DNA from 3 places in the Nocardia sp. NPDC056100 genome. Region 3 is predicted to be linked to each of the others. Evidence: riboswitches for the same ligand, from Rfam matches in the RefSeq annotation. Region 3 holds a riboswitch; each other region holds the start of a gene.
What was found. Region 3 has a riboswitch for S-adenosylmethionine ahead of ACFC0O_RS29650 (bifunctional o-acetylhomoserine/o-acetylserine sulfhydrylase). Riboswitches for the same ligand answer to the same signal wherever they lie in the genome.
Positions count from the first base shown of each region.

Region 1: it holds a riboswitch for S-adenosylmethionine, as region 3 does, so the genes downstream of both, ACFC0O_RS25680 (amino acid ABC transporter permease) here and ACFC0O_RS29650 (bifunctional o-acetylhomoserine/o-acetylserine sulfhydrylase) in region 3, are expected to answer to the same signal.
Region 2: it holds a riboswitch for S-adenosylmethionine, as region 3 does, so the genes downstream of both, ACFC0O_RS26465 (aminotransferase class V-fold PLP-dependent enzyme) here and ACFC0O_RS29650 (bifunctional o-acetylhomoserine/o-acetylserine sulfhydrylase) in region 3, are expected to answer to the same signal.

Region 1 is NZ_JBHJVY010000003.1:761,693-763,947, reverse strand. It holds gene ACFC0O_RS25685 (amino acid ABC transporter ATP-binding protein) at 1-116, opposite strand, end outside; gene ACFC0O_RS25680 (amino acid ABC transporter permease) at 113-994, opposite strand; SAM riboswitch class I at 1,005-1,096, opposite strand; gene ACFC0O_RS25675 (flavin reductase family protein) at 1,204-1,755, opposite strand; gene ACFC0O_RS25670 (hypothetical protein) at 1,919-2,255, opposite strand, start outside.
Region 2 is NZ_JBHJVY010000003.1:941,932-944,186, reverse strand. It holds gene ACFC0O_RS26475 (LysE family translocator) at 1-203, opposite strand, end outside; gene ACFC0O_RS26470 (biliverdin-producing heme oxygenase) at 315-980, opposite strand; SAM riboswitch class IV at 1,173-1,286, shown strand; gene ACFC0O_RS26465 (aminotransferase class V-fold PLP-dependent enzyme) at 1,340-2,255, shown strand, end outside.
Region 3 is NZ_JBHJVY010000003.1:1,730,551-1,732,805, reverse strand. It holds gene ACFC0O_RS29660 (MFS transporter) at 1-2, opposite strand, end outside; gene ACFC0O_RS29655 (helix-turn-helix domain-containing protein) at 140-859, shown strand; SAM riboswitch class IV at 872-982, shown strand; gene ACFC0O_RS29650 (bifunctional o-acetylhomoserine/o-acetylserine sulfhydrylase) at 1,078-2,255, shown strand, end outside.

The DNA.
Region 1 (2,255 bases), 970 kb from region 3:
GCACCGAGGATCACGGTCACCTCACCCGCGCGCACCGCCAGATCCACCCCGCCGAGCACCTCGAGATCGCCGAAAGACTTTCGGATGCCGCGCAATTCGACGGCGTACTCGCTCATCGCTCGCTCCCCTTCGCGAAGTGGCGTTCGATGTAGTACTGCGCGACGTTCAGGATCGAGGTGAGCACGATGTACCAGACCGTCGCCACCATGAGCAGCGGCACCACCCGGCCATTGCGGCCGAAGATCACCTGCACCTGGTAGAACAGCTCCGCGATCGCCATCGTCGAGACGATCGAGGTGCCCTTGAACAGGCTGATCACCTCATTGGCCGCATTGGGCAGAATCCCGCGCATGGCCTGCGGCGCGATCACCCCGAAGAACTGCCTGCGCCAGGGCAATCCGAGCGATCTGGCCGCCTCCCACTGGCCCTGATCCACCGAAATGATGCCGGCGCGAATGATTTCCGCCGAATACGCGGCCTGATGCAATGCCAAACCGATGACGGCGGCGGTGAATCCGCTGATCACGCCATTCACATCGAAGGTGTAGAACGCCGGTCCGAACGGCACGCCCAGCGACAGCGTCTTGTACAGGTACGCGATATTGAACCAGAACAGCAATTGCACGATCAGCGGAATGGACCGGAACAACCAGATGTAGGCCCACGAAATGGCTTGCAGCACCGGATTTTTCGACAGCCGCCCGATCGCGAGCCAGACGCCGATGAAGAAGCCGAGCAGGGTGCCCCAGAACGTCAGCTCGATGGTCACCTTCAGTGCCGAGAGCACCGAGGCGGCCGTGATGTACTGCGCGAACGTGGACCAGTCCCAGCCCGGATTCACGGCCAGGCCGTGCGCGAACTGCGCGACCAGCAGCAGCGCGATGCCGCCGACGACCCAGCGCCAGGGATGGCGGGTGGGTGCGACGGTCAGCGCGCCGTCGTCATGATGTGCGTCCTCCTCCCGGGAATCGGGCGGCGCGGCAAGGGTACTCATGTGGATCTGTCCTCCATCGGTCCCGGCGGTAGCACCCGCACCCGATTCGGGGGGTTGCTGCGACTTCTACGAGCCAGGTCTCTCGGTCGCTCTGGATGGTGAGGATGACGTTACGAGCCGGTGCGGCGACTGTCTCCGGTCCGGATCAACGTGAATTCAATGGCGCGGCAGTATCTCTCGGCGGCTCCGCCGCACGCCGTCCCGGCCGGTCAGCTGGCGGCCTCGGTCAGTCCCGGCGGCGCGCCGTCGTGCAGCGAACGGAATCCGCTGCGGTGGAACACCAGCGGCTCGGTATCGGGATGCGCGGTCAGCCGGTGCACCCGCAAGAGCACCACCGCGTGATCGCCCGCCGGAACCTGTTCGTGCACAGAGGCTTCCAGCCAGGCGCTGGCGCCCGCGATGAACGCGGCATTGCCGTGCCCGCTGCGCAGCTCCACATCCCGGAACCGGTCACCGCTGCGCGAACTCAGACTGCGCGCCGCGGCCTGCTGCTCGGTGCCGAGCAGGCTCAGCCCCAGCAGCGACGCCTTCTCCAGCCGCGGCCAGGTCTCCGAGGAGTACTGCACGCACAGCGATACCAGCGGCGGATCCAGCGATACCGGCACGAAGGTGCTCACCACCATGCCGTGCGGCACCCCGCCGATCCGCGCGCAGACCGCCACCACTCCACTGGGGAAGTGCGCGAAGGTCTTTCGCAGATCCGCCCCATCCACCGTCGTGAGTGCGGCCGCATCGCCGCGAATCGAGGTCAGCTCACCCATCACCCCAGTGCACCACCGCGGGCGCACTCCGGACAGCATTGGATTCACGGAGATCGCAAGGAAATACGACGAACCCGCTCGGTCGTTCGACCGAGCGGGTTCGTCCATCCTCGCGGTGCCATCCATTCCGACCGGGACCATCGGCGGAACGGATGCGTCCGGACTACTTGGCGGGCTGCACCGAGGGCTGGTTGATGGTGGTGAAGTACTGCGCGGCAGCCAGAATCGCGACCGGGGCGGTCACGAACAGCTGGCCCGCCAGGGTGCCGAGGAACCCGATGACGCTCATGCCGACGATGCAGCCGAACACCGCGCCGCCCAGGGCGCCGAACATGGCAGTCAGCGCACCGGTCACGGTGGCCAGGGTGGCGCCGCCGATGAGGCAGCCGACGGCCGCGCCGCCGATGCCACCGACCAGGGTGCCGATGGTGGCGCCCATCGCGACGGTGTCCTTCAGGCGGTTCCAGGCCGCCTGCTCACGGTCGTAGTCGGTCTTCCAC
Region 2 (2,255 bases), 790 kb from region 3:
GCCGACTGCTCCAGCAGCGCCGCCACCCCCGCCGCGACCACCACCGCCCAGACGATCCCGCCGAACGCCGATCCGGCCGCCGCCGCGATCCCCGGACGCGGCCCGGCCATCGAAAAACGCAGCACCAGAAAGGTATCCGGGCCGGGGGTCAGGGCCAGCAGCACGCACAGCCCGAGAAAGCTCAGCAGCAGGGGAATACTCACCCGTCCATGGCAACCCACCACGGGCCACGGCGCAAGTGTTTTCACCACGCATGAGAAAGCCGCCGACGTTCCGGAGGAGAAACGTGCGGCGGCCCTCGGAGCGGCAGAGATTCAGTTCCGCGCGCTGAATTCCGCGCCCAGTTCGCGGAACACATCGGTGTTCATCGTGAACGCGAGGCGGGCCTCATCGAGCACGCGCTCGACATCGGCGCCCTCGATGGGCAGTCCGTCCAGGTTCTCCCGGTACTCGCGCTTGAACGCGGCCGGATTCGAGATGTCGTCGAAGACGTAGAAGCGCACGCCGTCACCCTTCTTGGGCAGGTTCCACAGCTTCTCGGCGGTACCGCGAATGACCTGGCCGCCGGACAGATCACCCAGGTAGCGGGTGTAGTGATGCACCACGTAGCCGGCGGACCATTCGGTCGCGCACTCCTCGATGCGGGCGGCGTAGGCGGCGGTCGAGGGCAGCGGGGTCAGCTCATCGCGCCAGTTCGCGCCGCCGAGGTAGGCCAGATCGGCTTCCAGGGCGGCCAGGCGGGCCAGCCCCGGCTGTACGAACGGTCCCGCGACCGGATCGGAAGCCAGTGCGGCGGAATGCTTTTCGAGTGCCTCGTAGACGAACCAGAGCTGCGAGGTGTAGCGGTAGAAGGCTTCCACACCGAGCTCACCGGTGAGCAGATCGCGCATGAAGGTGGAGTGCTCGGCCTCGGCGTGCTGCTGTTCGGTCGCGCTGCGGATGAGCGTCGAGAACGGCGCGGCGGTGCTGGTGTCCAACATGGTCGAGCTCCTCGTTCGGTCGAAAATCTACGTCTCGGGGCGCCCACCTTTGGATACCCTAACTTCCTCTCCGACCATACGCTTCAGCAACGATCTCGCGATTCGACCTTTTCGGCCCTCCCGATCCAACTTTCGGATGATTTTCGCGGCGGGGTTGACAAGAACCGCGATCTTCTGCAAGCTCTTCAACCAGGTCATGAGTACCAGCGTCAAGCCCTGGCTAGCTGGTCGGCAACCCTCCTCCGCGGTGGGGTGCTCCAGGTGACGACCGGGCCGCCGCCCGACCGGGCGCGGCAAGCGCGGACTCTCGATCATTCATTTCTTTTGATCGCGTGTCCCTTGCCCGATGGGATTTCGTGATGACTGCTTTCGCCGACCAGACCTGTGCCGCCCTCGCCACCGTTTCCGGTTGTGAGCTCCAGGTACCGCTCGTGCAGGGTGGAACGATTCGCTACGCCAACTTCGACTATGCCGCCAGCGCACCGGCTTTGGCGCAGGTCACCGCCCGCGTACAGGATCTGCTGCCGTTCTACGCCAGCGTGCACCGGGGCGCGGGTTACGCCTCGCGCGTCTCCACCGACTGCTACGAATCCGCTCGCGGTTCGGTCGCCCGCTTCCTCAACGCGGCCGACGATCAGGTCGTGGTCTTCACCCGCAACACCACCGATTCGCTGAACCTGCTGGCCTCCTGCGTACCCGGTGACACCGTGGTGCTCGATTCCGAACACCACGCCAATTTCCTGCCGTGGACCCGCAACGGCCGCCGCGTGGTGCCGATCGCGGACACCATCGAGGAGACCATTCAGCGCGTGGTCGCCGAACTGTGCACCAAACCCGCTGCGCTGCTTGCCATTACCGGTGCGTCCAATGTGACCGGGGAACTGCTCCCGCTGGAGCGCCTGGCCTGGATCGCGCACCAGTGCGGCACCCGCGTGCTGGTGGACGCCGCCCAACTGGCCCCGCACCGCCGCATCGACCTGGCGACCAGCGGTATCGACTACCTGGCCTTCTCCGGCCACAAGGCGTACGCCCCGTTCGGCGCGGGCGTCCTGGTCGGCCGCCGCGACTGGCTCGACGCCGCCGAGCCGTACCTCGCGGGTGGCGGCGCTGTCCGCTCGGTCAGCGCCGACAGCGTGGAGTGGGCCCCCGCCCCGCAGCGCCACGAGGCCGGTTCCCCCAATGTGCTGGGCGTGGCCGCCCTCGCCGCCGCCTGTGACGCACTGGCCGAAATCGACGAGACCACCCTGCTCGAGCATGAGCAGTACCTCACCCACC
Region 3 (2,255 bases):
ATGCCGTCTCCTCGGGAGTGGTTCGAACAGCTCGCTCCATCGTGGCACCGCCCGACATTTGGCGTCAAGAGAAAAGTGTCGCAATCAGACAGTTGACCGTTAACGTCACAATCACACCGGACGGCTATACAATGAGGGCATGGCCGAGTCGTCGACGATCGCTGATTCCCCGCAGCAGCAGCACACCCTGGAGCGGCATCGCCCGGGCCTGCGCGAGCGCAAGAAGCAGCAGACCCGGACGCGGATCATCGATGTGGCACTGCGGCTCTGCGATACGCAGGGATTCGACGCGACCACCGTGGAACAGATCGCCGATGAGGCCGATGTCTCACCGCGCACCATCAACCGCTACTTCGACAGCAAAGAGGCGATCGTCATCGCCCCGGTCGAGGACATGGGCAAGGCCCTGGCCGAGCAACTGCGCGCGCAGCCGATCACCGGCAATGAACTGCAAGCCCTGCTCAACGCCTTCCGGGCCACCGTCGAGCAGGTCATCGAGGGCGACAATCCCGCGCCCTTCCGCTGGTTCCAGCAGATGCAGCGCATCTCACTGAGCAATGCCACCGTCCGCGCCGAGAGCCTGGCCGCCGCCGACACCAAAACCCTGTCCATGACCACGGTGCTGGCCGAACGCCTGCGCCTGGACCCCAATTCCATGCCGGTGCGGCTCATTTCGACCACCTGGCACGGCATCGTGCGCGTGGGCATGGAATGCGAGTTCGACGCGGACTCGAATTTCCCGGACTGCTCCACCCCCGCGTCGGCCCGCGACCTCATCACCAATGTGATGGCCGCCTACAACGAGTTCATTCGCAGCTGCGCCCTCCCCGTCGCCGAGGCTATTGCGCCGCCCCGTTAGAATCTGCGCCAAGGTCAAGAGCATCAGCGCCAAGCCCCGGCTCGCTGATCGGCAACCCTCCAGCAGCGGCGGGGTGCTCCGGGTGAAGACCAGGCGCTCGAAGGCCGAGCGCAAGCGCACTGTAGGAGGACCCGAGATGTGTTGTTGTCGAAGCCAATTCGCCTTCCGATAACGTCCGCCTCCGCCGATTCCGGCGACCTTTCCACCTGGAGCACGACATGAGTGACTCGACCGCGCCCTCCGCCTCCCCCGCGAACGGCGATACGGATCCCAGCAACTGGTCCTTCGAGACCAGGCAGGTCCATTCCGGCCAAGCCCCCGACGCCGCCACCGGCGCGCGCGCCCTGCCGATCTACCAGACCACCTCGTACGCGTTCCGCGATACCGATCACGCCGCCGCGCTGTTCGGGCTCGCCGAACCGGGCAATATCTACACCCGCATCATGAACCCCACCCAGGACGTGGTGGAGCAGCGCATCGCGGCGCTGGAGGGCGGTGTGGCGGCCCTGCTGCTGGCCTCCGGGCAGGCCGCGGAGACCTACGCGATCCTGAACCTCGCGCAGGCGGGCGATCACATCGTGTCCAGCCCGCACCTGTACGGCGGCACCTACAACCTCTTCCACTACTCGCTGCCCAAGCTGGGCATCGAGGTCAGTTTCGTGGACGATCCGGATGATCTGGCGCAGTGGGAAGCGGCCGTGCGGCCCAATACCAAGGCGTTCTACGGCGAGACCGTCGCGAATCCGAGCAGCTCGATCCTGGATATCCCGGGCATCGCGGGCGTCGCGCACGCCGCCGGTGTGCCGCTGATCGTGGACAACACGGTCGCCACGCCGTACCTGATCCAGCCGCTCGCGCACGGCGCGGACATCGTGGTGCATTCGGCGACCAAGTACCTGGGCGGGCACGGTTCAGCCGTCGCGGGCGTGATCGTGGACGGCGGCACCTTCGACTGGACCGTCACCGACGCCGACGGCAACTCGCGTTTCCCAGGCTTCACCACCGCCGATCCCAGCTACCACGGTGTGGTCTTCGCGGATCTGGGCGCACCGGCGTACGCGCTCAAGGCGCGCGTACAGCTGCTGCGCGATCTGGGTGCGGCCGTGGCGCCGTTCAACGCGTTCCTGATCGCCCAGGGCATCGAGACGCTGAGCCTGCGGGTGGAGCGGCACGTGTCCAACGCGCAGGCGGTCGCGGAGTTCCTGACGCAGCAGCCGGGCGTCGAGAAGGTGTACTACGCGGGGCTTTCCGACTCACCCTGGTTCGAGCGTGGCAAACAACTGGCACCCAAGGGCGTCGGCGCGATCGTGTCGTTCGAGCTGGCCGGCGGAATCGATGCGGGCAAGAAGTTCGTGGACGCTCTGGTGCTGCACAGCCATGTCGCTAACATCGGGGA